Regions from separate parts of the Bradyrhizobium sp. Leo78 genome, predicted to be linked through region 1. Evidence: riboswitches for the same ligand, from Rfam matches in the RefSeq annotation. Region 1 holds a riboswitch; each other region holds the start of a gene.
The links. Region 1 has a riboswitch for cobalamin ahead of AC5ZG1_RS06835 (DUF1636 domain-containing protein). Riboswitches for the same ligand answer to the same signal wherever they lie in the genome.
Positions count from the first base shown of each region.

Region 2: it holds a riboswitch for cobalamin, as region 1 does, so the genes downstream of both, AC5ZG1_RS29445 (TonB-dependent receptor) here and AC5ZG1_RS06835 (DUF1636 domain-containing protein) in region 1, are expected to answer to the same signal.
Region 3: it holds a riboswitch for cobalamin, as region 1 does, so the genes downstream of both, metE (5-methyltetrahydropteroyltriglutamate--homocysteine S-methyltransferase) here and AC5ZG1_RS06835 (DUF1636 domain-containing protein) in region 1, are expected to answer to the same signal.

Region 1 is NZ_JCAMOT010000004.1:67,475-72,720, reverse strand. Features, by position in the region: gene AC5ZG1_RS06855 (CbtB domain-containing protein) at 1-16, opposite strand, end outside; gene AC5ZG1_RS06850 (hypothetical protein) at 42-341, opposite strand; gene cobS (adenosylcobinamide-GDP ribazoletransferase) at 370-1,152, opposite strand; gene cobT (nicotinate-nucleotide--dimethylbenzimidazole phosphoribosyltransferase) at 1,153-2,208, opposite strand; cobalamin riboswitch at 2,283-2,463, shown strand; gene AC5ZG1_RS06835 (DUF1636 domain-containing protein) at 2,574-3,023, shown strand; gene cobU (bifunctional adenosylcobinamide kinase/adenosylcobinamide-phosphate guanylyltransferase) at 3,020-3,553, shown strand; gene cobW (cobalamin biosynthesis protein CobW) at 3,557-4,570, shown strand; gene cobN (cobaltochelatase subunit CobN) at 4,589-5,246, shown strand, end outside.
Region 2 is NZ_JCAMOT010000028.1:78,070-83,315, reverse strand. Features, by position in the region: gene AC5ZG1_RS29455 (ABC transporter ATP-binding protein) at 1-136, opposite strand, end outside; gene AC5ZG1_RS29450 (FecCD family ABC transporter permease) at 133-1,107, opposite strand; cobalamin riboswitch at 1,290-1,487, shown strand; gene AC5ZG1_RS29445 (TonB-dependent receptor) at 1,600-3,864, shown strand; gene AC5ZG1_RS29440 (hypothetical protein) at 3,949-4,110, shown strand; gene AC5ZG1_RS29435 (hypothetical protein) at 4,224-5,246, opposite strand, start outside.
Region 3 is NZ_JCAMOT010000021.1:109,596-114,841, forward strand. Features, by position in the region: gene ftsH (ATP-dependent zinc metalloprotease FtsH) at 1-982, shown strand, start outside; gene AC5ZG1_RS25050 (hypothetical protein) at 1,232-1,429, opposite strand; gene metE (5-methyltetrahydropteroyltriglutamate--homocysteine S-methyltransferase) at 1,480-3,810, opposite strand; cobalamin riboswitch at 3,918-4,118, opposite strand; cobalamin riboswitch at 4,251-4,469, shown strand; gene AC5ZG1_RS25060 (ribonucleoside-diphosphate reductase subunit alpha) at 4,584-5,246, shown strand, end outside.

The DNA.
Region 1 (5,246 bases):
ATTGCGTCTGCTGCATGATGATCCTCGTTCGGCAAGTCATTCTAGCCCACGGCATCATCAGATGCGACCGAATTTTTTAGCCGGCGACGGACGTCGCGGCTGGTGAGATGAAAGTTGTCCGTTTCCCGGATGCTTCTCGCGGCCAGTTTGGCGCGGGCCGCCGCTTCGAACGAATCCCGGTGTATCAGGTAGAAATCGATGCACTGCTGTGACGAAGGCATGCAGCCCAGCAGCGTCCGGAATGCGCGCCGGTGCATGACGCATATGCCCATGTGTCCGGAGGGACGGAATGCCAATGAATCGATGTCGCTGCGCCAGATCGGTTCGCCTTCGTCAGACATCGACGATTCACTCGAACATAGGCGCAGATCACATGGCCGACCGGATGACGGCAGCAACGCCGAGCAGGAAGCCAACCTCGAACACCTGCTCGATGGCCCCGAGTACGTCGCCGGTATAGCCGCCGATCGATCGTCGCGACCACAGCGTGACCGCAACTGCCAGTGCGATGCCGCAAGCGATGCCGCCAATAAGCGCGATCGGGGCATGCGTGTCGGAGGTCGCGGCGAGCGGTGCCAGCGCGAGCAGCGCGACGATCGTCGCGAAACCGATTTCGCCTGCCCGGAGCGGAGAGGGCGCATAGGCCACCTTCATCGCGGAGGTGTTACCCGCATATTTCATCCAGCCGATGATCGGCAAGCCCACGGCGCGACCGCCGGCTCCACTTGCAATCAGCGCCGCCGCACCAATCCATGCCGGCATCTCAGCAAGCGCAGCGACCCGCAATGCGACCGCGAAGATCAGCGCGAGCGTGCCATAGGTGCCGATCCGGCTATCCTTCATGATGGTGAGACGCTGTTCGACCGTCCAGCCGCCGCCCAAGCCATCAGCGGTGTCAGCCAGGCCATCCTCGTGGAACCCACTGGTGAGAAGGACGCTTGCCAACACTGCCATGAGCGCCGCGATCACTGGTCCTAATACGAGCGAGCTCAGCAGAAGAGCCGCCGCCGAAACCAAACCGACGATCGCACCGACCAGCGGGAAAAACTGCGCCGAGCGGACCAGCCACTCGGAATCAGGCGCATCGTTCGAAGCGCCGACAGGAATGATGGTGAGGAATCGGACCGCGTCGCGAAGACGATCCAGGCTCATCTAGATCCTTCCTTCCAGCACATCGCTGAGGTCGGCGACGTCGGTCAGCAGGCGGGACGCGGCGCGCACCAGCGGGACCGCCAGTAGTGCGCCGGTGCCCTCGCCAAGTCTCATGTCGAGAGCGAGCAACGGCTGTGCCTGAAGTGCCGCCAATACGATATCGTGACCTTTCTCGGCCGACCTATGCGCGAAGACGCAATAGTCACGCGTCGCCGGCGCCAGCCTGACGGCGACGAGGGCGGCGGCGGACGAAATGAAGCCGTCGATGACGACCGGACGGCGATGTGCCGCTGCACCAAGCGCGGCGCCCGCCATCATCGCGATCTCGAGGCCGCCGAATTCCCGGAGTACCTCGAACGGCGCGGTCGCATCGCTGCGATTGGCTGCCTTGTGGATGGCGGCGCGCTTGCGGGCCATGCCTGGCTCGTCCTGGCCTGCGCCGACGCCGATGCAATCATCGAGCGGCGCGGGCGCCAGCCGATGCACCAGCAGCGCTGATGACGCCGTGTTGCCGATTCCCATTTCGCCGAGCGCGACGATGTCGGCCCCAGCATCGATTTCACTGGAAGCTATGGCAAAGCCGGCCGCGAGCGCCTTGTGCGCGTCCTGGGCCGACATCGCTGCCTCACGCGCAGAATTCGCGGTGCCGGTCCGAATCTTGATGCTGAGGAGATCGGGATGGGAAGGCAGCTCGCTGGCGACGCCGGCATCCACGATGCGGATCCCGACATCTGACGCGGCCGCAAAGGCGTTGGCGCTCGCTCCGCCTGCGAGATAAGTCCTCACCATCGCGGCCGTCACGGCGGACGGATATTGCGAAACGCCTTCTTCCGTCAATCCGTGATCACCGGCGAATACGAGCAGAACGGCGTTTTGCAGCGCTGCGGCGGATGGATGCGCGATCATGCCGAGTTGCACCGCCAGGTCTTCGATTCGTCCCAGTGAGCCCGGCGGCTTGGCTTTGCCGTCGATTCGCGCGCGCATCGTTGCGGCAAGCGTCTGATCGAGCGGAGCGATTGCGGGAATTTGCCAATCGGATGGGATTTGGAAGGTCATGGGCTCCTCGTGCGCGCCTTAAGTGACCGAAGCAAACGGGCGGGTCAACTGCGGTTGACCGCCGTCGCGGGGACAGCTAGCGTGGCGGCGATGGTCCTTCCTTCGGGAAGGTGAAAAAGGGAAGTCGGTGCAATGCCGACGCTGCCCCCGCAACTGTAAGCGGCGAGCCAAAGCCGAGGCCACTGGGATGACCGGGAAGGCGGCGAAAGGCGACGACCCGCGAGCCAGGAGACCTGCCATCGCGCATTGTGCTTTGGAGGTTCGTCGGGCGGGGTGCACCGGACGGAATGAGTTCGATGGTCTTCCCCCGTCGAACGCGATCCAACAAAGCTCGCGGCCGTCATGGCCCTGACTTGAGCATCGTGATGGATCGCAACGACGTCGATCAGCAAGATACTGATTCTCGCCCGGGCGAATATTTGCCGCCGACTGCGCCCGGCGGTCCCGTCGTCGTGAGCGTATGCGTCACCTGCAAGACGTCCGAGGGCGTGTTGGCCGGGCCCGCCATGTTCGACGCGATCCGGGTCGCTACAGGCAAACGCGACGCGGCCGTTCAGGTCCGGCGCGTGCAGTGCTTGAGCGTGTGCAAGCGGCCGACCACGGTCGCGGTTTCGAGCTCGGATGGTTACACCTTCCTCTTCGGCGATCTCGAGCCCGAGGGCGCCGGTGCCGTCGCGTCTTTCGTCGATTCCTATCGCAAATCGACCTACGGCCTGGTGCCGTGGCGCGAGCGCGCCGAGATCCTGCGCAAGGGGATGGTGGCGCGGCTGCCGCCCGTTCGCTGGTCACCCGAAGATGGCAGCGCTCCGAAATGACTGATCTCTCGACCACGCTGGTACTGGGCGGCGCACGCTCAGGCAAATCGGCTTTTGCCGAGCGAATGATTGCCGAAAGCGGCCTTGCTCGCGTGTATCTGGCAACAGCTACCGCAGGCGATGAGGAGATGCAGGACAGGATCGCGCATCATCGCAGCAGGCGCGGTTCGGATTGGACGACCGTGGAGGAGCCGTTGGCGCTCATCGATGCCTTGACGCAGGTATCGCGACCCGGCTGCGCGGTCCTGGTCGATTGCCTGACACTCTGGCTCTCCAACTTGATGCTCGCCGGGCGTGACCTCGATGTCGAGGCGAAACGGCTCGCGGAATTTCTAGGCGTCGCCGCAAACCCCGTTGTCCTGGTGTCGAACGAGGTCGGTCTCGGCATCGTGCCCGAAACCAGGCTCGGCCGCGATTTCCGCGATGCGCAGGGCCGTCTCAATCAGATGGTCGCCTCAAGCGTTCCCAACGTCGTGTTCGTCGCGGCCGGCCTTCCGCTGTGGCTCAAACGTTCCCTTAAGGAGTCCTGAAATATGTCCCGTGTTCCAGTCACCGTGCTCACCGGTTTTCTCGGTGCCGGCAAGACGACACTGTTGCGCTCGCTTCTGACGCAAGCCGACGGCCGCCGCATCGCCGTCATCGTCAACGAGTTCGGAGATGCCGGTTTCGACGGCGGTCTTGTCGAGGAATGCGCGGCCAAGGCCTGTGCGCCCGGCGACATCGTCGAGCTGACCAATGGCTGCATCTGCTGCACGGTCGCCGACGATTTCATTCCGACCATGGACAAGCTGCTGACGCGCGACGAGCCGCTGGACGCGATCGTGATCGAGACCTCCGGGCTGGCGCTGCCGCAGCCACTCTTGAAGGCGTTCGCGTGGCCCGCGGTCCGCACGCGCGCAACCGTCGATGGCGTGGTGACGGTCGTCGACGCGTTGGCGCTATCAGAAGGACGCGTCGTGCTCGACGAACATGCGGTCGCGGCCCAGCGCGCCGCGGACGAGGAAATCGATCACGACGACCCGATCGAGGAAGTGTTCGAGGATCAGCTCGCCTGTGCCGACCTCGTGGTCGTTTCCAAGAGCGATCTGGTGTCGCCGGATGTGCTTGCCGGGATCGAAGACCGGCTTGCTGCACAATTGAGGCAAGGTGTCCGTGTCGTACGCTCCCATGGAGCGCTTGCGCCCGACGTCCTCATCGGGATGAAGGCCGATGCCGAGAACGACCTCGCTGCGCGGGCCGGGCATCACGGAGAGGAAGAGGAGCACGATCACGACGATTTCGACAGTATCGTCGTAAGGCCTGCGGCGGCCGAGAGCGTCGAGGCGATGCGCGCACGGGTCAGCGATGTCCTCAGTCTCGCGGGGGTGCTGCGCGTCAAGGGCCATGCGCGCATCTCCGAAAAGCCTGCGCCGATCGTGGTGCAGGCGGTCGGCAGCCGTGTTGAGCTGGCGTTCGCCCGGCCCGACGCCAGGCAGGCCGAGCATCTTGTCGTGATCGGCCTGAAGGGCTTCGACGCCGATGCCGCACGTCGGGCGCTTGCGGGATAGCCTTTCGAAGGGCGATCAATGCATCTGAAACTCGACAGCGGTGGCAGCATCGACGACGGAGATGTCGCTCGCGACCTCGGCCAGGAAACCGCCGACATCGTGATATTGTCCGCCGCGGACAGTGATCTCGCGGCCTTCGGCGCTGCGCATGCGGCATTGCCTGCGGACTTCCCGAGTGTCCGTCTGACCAATCTGCTGGCTCTTGGTCATCCCGCTTCTGTCGATCTCTATGTCGAACGTACGCTCAGCGAAGCCAAGATCGTCGTTCTTCGGATGCTCGGCGGCGAAAGCTATTGGCCGCACGGTGTCGAAAGCCTTCGGCGCGATGCGATCCAGCGCGGGACGTTGTTCGCCTGCATTCCCGGAGAAACCGACTGGAACGCCGCATTGGCTGCGCGCGGCACGCTGGGCGCCGACGAGACCTATGAACTGTGGCGCTATTGTACCGAAGGCGGCATCGACAACGCGCAGTTGGCGCTTTGCTTCGCTGCGAATCTGATCGGCTACGGCAGCAGGCCGCCCTCGGCGCGGCCAATGCCGGCCGCCGGCTTCTGGAACGGCGAACCTGTCACGGACCAACGCCCAAACGCTGCCGTAATCTTCTACCGCGCCCTCGTCGCGGGCGGCGATACCGCTGCGATCAATGCGCTGTGCTCGGCGCTGGGGGCGCGCGATC
Region 2 (5,246 bases), on a different contig from region 1:
GCAGCGTGGTTTTGCCGGCGCCGTTCGGACCGACCAGCGCGACGAGATGACCGGAGGCGAGTTGCAGCGACACATCGTTGAGCACGCGGCGGCCGGCGAGCACGACGTTGAGGTGTTCTACAACAAGCGCCGTCATGCGACGCCTCCGCCGAGCGCGCGACGCTCGCGCATGATGAGATAGAGGAAGAACGGCACGCCGATGATCGAGGTCAACACGCCCACCTTGATGTCCGACGTCGACGGGATGATGCGCACCGCGATGTCGGCCGCGAGCAACAGCGCCGAGCCGGCAAGCGCGCTCGGCACCAACAGCCGCGCCGGATCGTGGCCGATGACGGGCCGCATCAGATGCGGCGCGACCAGGCCGATGAAGCCGATGGTGCCGGTGACCGCCACCGCGCCACCGACGCCGAGCGCAACGCCTGCGATCACGAACAGGCGCAGGCGGCCGACGTCGACGCCGAGGCTTTGCGCGGTCTCTTCGCCAAGCGTGAGCGCGCGGAACGCGCTGGCTTGCGACAGCAGGATGGCGCTACCTGCCACGATGAACGGCAGCGCCAGCGCGACATGCTGGAAGCTGCGGTCCTCCAGGGAACCGAGCAGCCAGAACGCGATCTCGAGCGCCAGGAACGGATTGCTCGCGAGGTTCATCACCAGCGCCGTCGCAGCGCCCGCAAGGCTCGAGATCGCAAGCCCGGCGAGGATCAGGATCAAGAGGCCCGCATTGCGGCCGGCAATCGCGAGCAGCACGAAGACCGAGCCGAATGCGGCGATGATGGCGGCGACCGGCAGCGCGTAGGAGCGGACATCGGCCAGCCCCAGCGCGATCACCAGCACCGCGCCGAACGCCGCCGATTGCGGCGCGCCGAACAGCGAGGGCGAGGCTAAGGGATTGCGCAACAGGCCTTGCAGCGCCGCGCCTGACAGACCGAGGATAGCGCCGATCGCGAATGCCAGAATGGTGCGTGGCAGGCGGATCTCGCGCACGATCACCTGCGTGACATCGCTGCCGCCACCGAACAACGCCTCGATCACCGTCAGCGGCGACAGCCGCACCGGGCCGGTGCCGAGCGAGATCAGCATCAGCAAGGCAACCAACGCAATCATTGCAACGGTCGCCCCCAACCGCCGCCGCGCGGCCAGACCCGCCGCTATCGTGAAATCATGTGCACTCATCGCGCCCTGCTTCTTGCAGCGAATTCGGTGGCAGACAAGCGACACCGGAACAAAAAAACGTATGAGAGCCAGGGAGCCGCAGTTTCGCCGGGATTGACTCACGTGCCGCCAAAATCCTAGATGGCCGCGACGGTTCCTATCGGGATCAAAAGGGAATGCGGTACCGGGAAACTTCCCGTAAAGCCGCGGCTGCCCCCGCAACTGTATGCGGTGAATCCTTCGTCATATGCCACTGGGAGTCTCGGTCCTGGGAAGGCGACGAAGGGTAACGACCCGCGAGCCAGGAGACCTGCCGTCATACGTGGTCACACGCGACGATGTCGGTCGGGGAGTACAGGCATTTGCTTCACCTGAAGCGCGAAACGCGATGGTGAGCCTTGGTTCGCTGTGACGTGCCACTGACGTCATACCGAGGTCTCGCCGATGTTCTCTGCTACCACAGCCACCAAGCAACGCCGCGCGCTGCTGCTCGCGTCGAGCATGCTGGCGCCCGCTTTGTATGTTTCCGCCGCGCAGGCGCAGGAAGCGCCCTCCGAGCAATTGCCGCCGGTCGAGGTCAGGGCGCCCGGCGACCACAACCGCACCCGCGCCAAGCCCGCTTCCGACGGCACTCCAGGTCCCCGGCGTCCCGCGCCGGGCCAGGTGCCGACCAACGCGCAGCCGGCCGGCGGCGCGGGCGCTGGCGGCGCCGCCGCTGGCGGAGCTTCATCCGGTGGCGGTGGCGGCGGCCCGCAATTTGCCGGCATTGTCGGGACGTCCTCGACCGTGATCACCGCCGACGACATCGCGCATTCGCCGACCCAGGTTCTGGCCGAGATCATCGCGCAGGCCCCCGGCGTGCAGCTTCAATCGCTCTATGGCGGCGTGAACGGCGCCAAGACCTCGGTCGACCTGCGCGGCTTCGGCGCGTTCGCCACCGCCAACACGCTGTTCCTGCTCAACGGGCGACGGCTCAACGACATCGACATGGCGCAGGTGGATCTATCGACCATCCCGCTCGATTCGATCGAGCGCATCGAGATCACCCGCGGCAACAGCGGCGCCGTGCTCTACGGCGACAATGCGATAGGCGGCGTGATCAACATCGTCACCAAGACCGGTGTCGGCGGCCCGCCGGTCTCGATCCGCGGCGAAGCCGGCTATGGCTCCTTCAACCAGCGCATGGCCGCAATCTCGACCGCGATGAATTCGGGACCCTGGTCGGCGTCGTTCTACGGCAACGGCATCAAGTCCGACGGCTACCGCGTGAACAATGCGCTCGACCAGCGCAACGGCGTCGGCAATCTCAACTACACGACGCCGGACCTGAAAGCCTTCCTGACGGTGACCGGCGACGACCAGAAGCTGGGCTTTCCCGGCGGCAGGCTGGTCGATCCTTCGATCGGCGTCAATCAACTCGTCACCGATCGCAAGGGCGCCGCCACGCCGTTCGACTATGGCAACCAGCAGGGCGCGAGCGCGACGGCGGGCTTCACCAAGACGCTCCTGAACGGTGTCGACCTGATCGTCGATGGCGGCTACCGCCAGAAGGACACGCAAGGCGCGTTCTTCGGCACCTCGCCATTCATCAGCGCGGCATCCACCTACAATGACGCCGCGTTGCAGACCTGGTCGATCACGCCGCGGCTGAGCATCAACAATTCGATCTTCGGGATTCCCTCGTCGATCCTGACCGGCATCGACTATTACGATGCAACGTTCCACCAGCAGCGCGGCGCGTTCCGGGGCGTGCCGCCGATCCATACCTACGACCTGTCGCAGCAGTCGCTCGCCGGCTATTGGCAGCACACGGTTGGCCTCTTGCCCACCACCGATTTCTCCTATGGCGCGCGGGTGCAGAACACCTGGCTCAGCGCGCGCGATCGCTACGATCCGAACGCGCCGTTCGCCTTCGACGCGCAGGCGACGCCGCTCGACCAGAGCGAGACCAATTACGCGCTGCATGTCGGCGTCGAGCATCGCTTCACCGAAATGTTCTCGGTGTTCGCCCGCGCCGCGCACGCGTTTCGCACGCCCGATGTCGACGAGCGCACGTCCACCGGACCCGCGTTCGATGCGGACTTCAACCCGTTGCCGCAGAATTTCCAGTTGAAGACGCAGACCTCGCACGACGTCGAAGCCGGCTTCCGCGTCAAGACGGGCCGCTTCCAGGTGCAAACCAGCATCTACAACATGGACCTCGAGAACGAGATCCATTTCAATCCGGTGCTGTTCTACAACATCAACCTCGATCCGACCCGGCGTTATGGCTCCGAGACGCAGGCCTCGCTGCGGGTCAGCGATACCGTCTCGCTGCGCGGCGGCATGGCTTACACGCGCGCGGTGTTCCGCGAGGGACAGTTCGCGGGCAACGATGTGCCGCTGGTGTCGCGCTACACCGGCAATCTCGGCGTGACCTGGAATATCTGGGACAACTATCTCGTGTTCGATGCCACGCTGCGCGCCTGGAGCTCGCGCGTCATGGACAACGACCAGGCCAATACGCAAACGCGCATTCCGGGCGATGCGACGATCGACCTCAAGCTCAGCGGCGCCTATGAGCATTTCTTCTGGTCGGTCAGCGTCAACAACGTCCTGAATGCGCTCTATTACGACTACGCCATCGCCTCGAACTTCACGCCCGGCCGCTTCAGCGCCTATCCGCTGCCGGGTCGGACTTTCCTGGTGAAGGCCGGCGCCACGTTCTGAAGCGATCGGCCGGTCCGCGAGCCACGCGCGGACCGGCTTGTTCCGCCCGAATCAGCCATTATGTCGTGATGGCGGGAGATCGACATGGGCGGGATCGGGAAGAGAAGCCAACCTCCGAAGCAGGAAGGCGGCAAGCCAATGCCGCCGCCTCCACCTGCGCGTCACGACGAAGACGACGACTACGAAGACGGCGACATCGCCACACCGAAGCGCGATCGCTACGGCCCCGACGACGAGCCGTTGTAAGACGCTTCGCGTCATTGCGAGCGCGGAATTGTAGGGTGGGCAAAGGAGCGCAGCGACGTGCCCACCATCAGGCACTCCGCTCGCAATGGTGGGCACGCTTCGCTTTGCCCACCCTACGACGGCTGATGCAGTCCCGCGAAATCGTCGCGCTCGATCTTGCGGATGCTCTTCACATCGAGCAGATGCGCGCCGAAGCCGCCGCGAGCGACCGTCTTTGCCAGTTTCGGCGAGACCAGAGTGAGGCCGACCGTCATCGTCAGCGGCACGGCGCTGAGCCAGTCGAGCCGCACCGGCGTCAGCTCCTCGGTGCTGGCGTTGTAGGGCCCCGAGGTCTTCAAGAGATCGCCGCACTCGACCAGAATGTCGCGCCTGGTGCCGCCGCGGGAGGCGTGGCCGAGCAGCGCCTGCATCGCCAAATGCGTCCGCACGCCGGCGCGACTCTCAGGCAAGGGTTGTGGCGTCTCGCCGAGCGATACGCGCAGCAGGAGATCGACCAGATCGGCGCCGGCGCGGAAGGCATTGAGCGGCTCGACCAGGCGCGGATTGCAGTCGATCAGGAGCGGCACGGGGCTGTCGATCGGCATCACGTAGTCGACCGACAGCGCGCCGTGCCAAGCCAGCGCTCCCCCGATCGCTTCCAGATAGGCGCGCACCTGCGGACGGCTGACGCTTTCCTTGATCGCCTCGCCGCCGCCGACGCCGGGCGCGATCTGCCGATAGACATGGAAACCGACCAGCCTGCCCTCGCAAAATACCGACTGCGCCTTTTCGGTGGTGCCGGTGACGAGATCCTGCACCAGAAGCTCGTCGGCGAAGGTGTCGGCCGCGCCGAGCTCGTACAGCGCGATGTTGAAATCGGCTTCGTCGCGCACGAACCAGATGCCGCGACTCGCGGTGCCGACCGAGGTCTTGATCACGGAAGGAAAGCGGATGGCGTCGCGCAGCTCGCTCTCCGACGTCACGATCCGAGTCGGCGGCTGCGGCAGGCCCAATTGGCCAAGCAGACGGCTGAAGCCGGCCTTGCTGTGCACCATCCGGTAGCTGCCAAACCGCGGCAGCGCCAGGCCGACGCGGCCCTTCAGCCGCGCCTCGGCGCGCGCGAACAGAAAGCCCTGCTCATGGGTCGGCAGCAGCAC
Region 3 (5,246 bases), on a different contig from region 1:
CGGCCGCTTCGACCGTCAGGTCGTGGTGCCGAACCCTGACGTCGTCGGCCGCGAGCAGATCCTGAAGGTTCACGTCCGCAAGGTGCCGCTGGCGCCCGATATCAACCTGAAGACCATCGCACGCGGCACCCCGGGCTTTTCGGGTGCCGACTTGATGAACCTCGTCAACGAGGCCGCGCTGACCGCCGCCCGCCGTAACAAGCGGATGGTGACGCAGGCCGAGTTCGAAGAGGCCAAGGACAAGGTGATGATGGGCGCCGAGCGCAAGTCGCTCGTTATGACCGAGGAAGAGAAGCTTCTGACCGCCTATCACGAAGGCGGCCACGCGATCGTCGGCCTCAACGTCGTCGCCACCGACCCGATCCACAAGGCGACCATCATTCCGCGCGGCCGTGCACTCGGCATGGTCATGCAATTGCCGGAGCGCGACAAACTGTCGATGTCGCTGGAGCAGATGACCTCGCGTCTCGCGATCATGATGGGCGGACGCGTCGCGGAAGAACTGGTGTTCGGCCGCGAGAAGGTCACCTCGGGCGCGGCCTCCGACATCGAGCAGGCGACACGTCTGGCGCGCATGATGGTGACCCGCTGGGGCCTGTCGGAACAGCTCGGCACCGTCTCCTATGGCGAGAACCAGGATGAAGTGTTCCTGGGCATGTCGGTGTCGCGCACCCAGAACGCCTCGGAGGCGACAGTCCAGAAGATCGACTCCGAGATCAAGCGCCTGGTCGAGGAAGGCTACAACGAGGCGACGCGAATCCTCACCGAGAAGCGCGCCGATCTCGAAGCACTGGCGAAAGGCCTGCTCGAGTTCGAGACGCTGACCGGCGACGAGATCGTTGATCTCTTGAAGGGTAAGAAGCCGAACCGCGAGTCCGTGCTCGAGCCGACCACGCCACGTGCCTCCGCCGTGCCGCCTGCCGGCAAGTCGCGTCCGCGCCCGGATCCGGAGCCCGGCCTGGAGCCGCAGCCGCAGGCGTAAGCGCGATCAGAGAGCAAGACGTACAGAAGCCCGGCCTAGTGCCGGGCTTTTGCTTTGGCGATTGCTCCACACTCCATCGTCGTCCCGGGCTTGCGTGCCGCGGCGAAGCCCCTTGGGCGTAGCTGGGGCCCGGGACTCATTCCACAGGCGGCTGTCGTGGCGCGAGCAAGCCGTTGTAGCGGAGCACACTGTAAACGCCTGTGGTTATGGGTCCTTCTTCGCAATGATGTTGCAACCGCCTGCATATCGTCATGCGGTCCCGGGCGTGCCGAGATGCCGGTCCAACATCTGCTCCGGTGTCTCGACGACCTCAATCCTCTCGCCATCGCCACCGACGAAGGCGAGTACGGTGCGCTCGCCGTCGCGCCACATGCTGCCGACGAGCGCGATATTGATGTGAATGGGCTGCTCCGTCTCGAACCTTGTGCATTGAATCCAGAAGCGCATGGCGTTCTCCTCTTCGAGCCGCCGCAGGATAAGAGACGGGGCGGCGCTGTCTAGCCAAGCGACCGCAATTCGCGGGCGGCGGCGACCATGTTGGCGAGCGCCGGGCGCACCTCTTCCCACTTGCGGGTCTTCAAGCCGCAGTCGGGGTTGATCCAGATCTGCGCGTCGGAGAGCCGCTCTCTTGCGAGCTTGAGGAGGTCGGTGATCTCGCCAATGTCAGGCACGCGCGGTGAATGGATATCGTAGACGCCGGGACCGATTTCGTTCGGGTAGCGGTAGTTCCGGAAGGCGTCGAGCAATTCCATTTTCGAGCGCGAGGTCTCGATCGAAATGACATCGGCGTCCATCGCCGCGATGGCGTCGATGATGTCGTTGAACTCGGAGTAGCACATATGGGTGTGGATCTGGGTCTCGTCCTGCACGCCGGAGGAACAGATGCGGAAACTATCGACCGCCCAATCGAGATAGGTCTTCCATTCCGACCTGCGCAGCGGCAGGCCTTCCCGCAGTGCTGCTTCGTCGATCTGGATCATGCCGGCGCCGGCCATCTCGAGATCGAGCACCTCATCGCGGATCGCGAGCGCGATCTGTCGGCACACGTCGCTGCGCGGCAGGTCATCGCGGACGAAGGACCAGTTCAGGATGGTCACGGGGCCGGTCAACATCGCCTTCACCGGCTTTGCCGTCAGTGACTGCGCGAATTGCCACCATTCGACCGTCATCGGCTGCGGTCGTGAGACGTCGCCATAGAGGATCGGCGGCCGGACGCAGCGCGAGCCATAGGACTGCACCCAGCCGAGCTCGGTGAAGGCGAAGCCGGAAAGCTGCTCGCCAAAATACTGCACCATGTCGTTGCGCTCGAACTCGCCATGGACCAGGACGTCGAGCCCGATATTCTCCTGCCAACGGATGGCGCGCGCGGTCTGATGCTGCAGATAGGTCTTGTATGCGGTATCGCTGAGTGCGCCATTGGCATGTGCGGCGCGTGCGTTTCTGACATCGGTTGTCTGCGGGAAGGAGCCGATGGTCGTGGTCGGGAAGCGTGGCAGATTGAACCGCTCGCGCTGCACCTCGGCACGCTCGGCGAACCGGCTGGCACGATGGCGCATGCCGCCATCGATGGCGGCGAGACGCCGGGCAACCTTGGCATCGTGAATCCGCGGTGAGGTCTTGCGCGCGGCCGCGGCGGCATCGGACGCTCGGATCGCTTCGGACGCATGGGCCCGGCCACTTCCAAGCGCCGCGCCCAGCGCGGCAAGCTCTTCGAGCTTCTGCACCGAGAATGAAAGCCAGGTCTTCACCTCGGGATCGAGCTTGGTTTCCAGGGCGAGATCGATGGGTACATGAAGCAGCGAGCAGGATGGCGCGATCTGAATGCGCTCCTTGCCGAGCTTTGCGACGACGGGCCCAAGCTGATCGAGGATCCGGCTCAGATCTGCGCGCCAGACGTTGCGGCCGTCGATCACGCCGAGCGACAGCACCCGTTCTTTCGGAACGTCGATGAGCTCGCCGAGCTGCTGGGGCGCGCGCACGAGATCGAGATGCAGGCCGGCGACCGGAAGATCAAACGCGACCGCACGATTGCCGCCGAGCCCGCCGAAATAGGTCGCCAGCATGATCCTGATGTCCGGCACCGCTTTGGCGATTTCGGAATAGGCGCGCCGTAGGGCTTGCTGCGCGGCGGCGTCCAGATCAAGCACGAGACAGGGCTCGTCGATCTGCACCCATTCCGCACCGCGGGCAGCGAGTTCGCGCAATAGTTCGATATAGACCGGCAGGAGCCTGTCGAGCAGCGACAGCGTGTCGAAATGCGGTTCCTTGGACTTGGCCAGTTTCAGGAACGTGACCGGGCCGACCAGCACGGGGCGGGTCTGATAACCCAGCGCCTTCGCCTCCTCATACTCTTCGATCGGCTTGCGCGATGAGAGTGCAAAATACTGGTTCTTGCGAAGCTCCGGCACCATGTAGTGATAGTTGGTGTCGAACCATTTCGTCATTTCGAGCGCCGCCACGCCATGTGCGTGATGGGCATGTCCGCAGGCCTCGTCATGCGCGTCGGCCTTGGCGCCACGCGCCATCGCGAAGTAGGTCGCAAGCGGCACCGCGCCGCCGGTCCAGCCATAGCTTTCCGGGATAGCGCCGACCATTGCGCAGGTGTCGAGCACCTGATCGTAGAACGAGAAATCGTTCGACGGGATCACGGTGATACCGAGCTTCTTCTGCCGCGCCCAATTGGCCGCGCGCAGCCCGACGCCGGTTTCGATCAGCGTCTTTTCGTCTGACGCGCCGGACCAGAAGCGTTCCAGCGCGAATTTCAGTTCACGGCGCGGACCGATCCGCGGCGTGCCGAGGGACGCAACAACAAGTGAAGTGGAAGATATTGGCTTAACCCCATGAGTTGGGGGCAAAGGCCGTAGTGACACGTCTGGATTCCCTGCGCGAGGTGCGCACGGAATCGCAACCGCACCACCGGGACACCCCGCCCGAGGACGTGTATGTTGTCGAGGCAGGTCTCCTGGCTCGCGGGTCGTTGCTGCGGTCCGGCCTTCCCGAAGCTTTGCAGGCTTCAGTGGCAATTGTGGACCGCGGCTCGCCGCTTACAGTTGCGGGGGCAGCTCCGGCTTTACACCGGCTTCCCTCTTAGCTCCGGAAAAGATCTCTCCGAAGAACCACGACGCGTTCACTTACTGGCAAGATCGCGCGAACGTCAACTCGGCTGACATCACGTGCGCGTGGAGCCGGTTGTTCACAGCGCCAACGGTATCGACCGGAATTTTTGCGCTTCGCCCATACGTCCCATTGACACCATTCCCCAAATCGCACCAGATGTAGCTGTCACGGTCCATCATAACGCAAGGAATGGTGGCTAAGAGGGAAGCTGGTGATCGCGCCTTTCTCGCGAGAATCCAGCGCTGCCCCCGCAACTGTAAGCAGTGAGTTGCTCCCGATTTTAGACGTCACTGATGCGGCATCGCATTGGGAAGACGGGGAGTGACGCCGACCTGCGAGCCAGGAGACCTGCCGCGACAGCAAATAACGTCCACGGGCGGGGTGTCCCGGCGGCCGCTTGCAGGCTCATGCCGGTACGCCGCCGGCATCATCACGCAGCGTCGCCTCCGGCATCCGGCCCCAGCAACATCACGGGGTCTGCAAGATGTCACTCTCTCTCGATCGCGAAACCACCGCGTCACCTCTCATCCACCTGCGCCCCGAATCAATCGCGGCGCCGGAAGCACGGCTGCCGATGCAGGTGATTCGCCGCAATGGCGCGGTGTCGCAATTCGATGCCGGTAAGATCTCGGTGGCGATGACCAAGGCCTTCCTTGCGGTCGAGGGGAATACGGCGGCTGCGTCGCGCCGCGTGCACGAAGCGGTCGAGGAATTGACCGCCGAAGTCGTCGGCGCGCTGTCGCGCCGGATGAGCGAAGGCCGCACCTTTCATATCGAGGACATCCAGGACCAGGTTGAACTGGCATTGATGCGCAGCGGCCATCACAAGGTGGCGCGCGCCTATGTGCTCTATCGCGAGGAGCGGGCGCGGCAGCGCGCCGAACAGCAGGCAACTAAATCCGCAACGGCATCGAGCGGGCCAATCGTCCACGTCACGCTCGCGGACGGCAGCAAGGTGCCGCTCGACCATGCGCGGCTGGCGATGATCGTCGGCGAGGCCTGCGCGGGGCTCGACGGTGTCGACGCTGCGCCTGTCGTCGGGGAAATCCAGCGCAATCTCTATGACGGCATCAGCCAGGAGGAACTCGCGCTCGCCAGCGTGATGGCGGCGCGTACGCTGGTCGAGCAGGAGCCGAACTACGCCTAT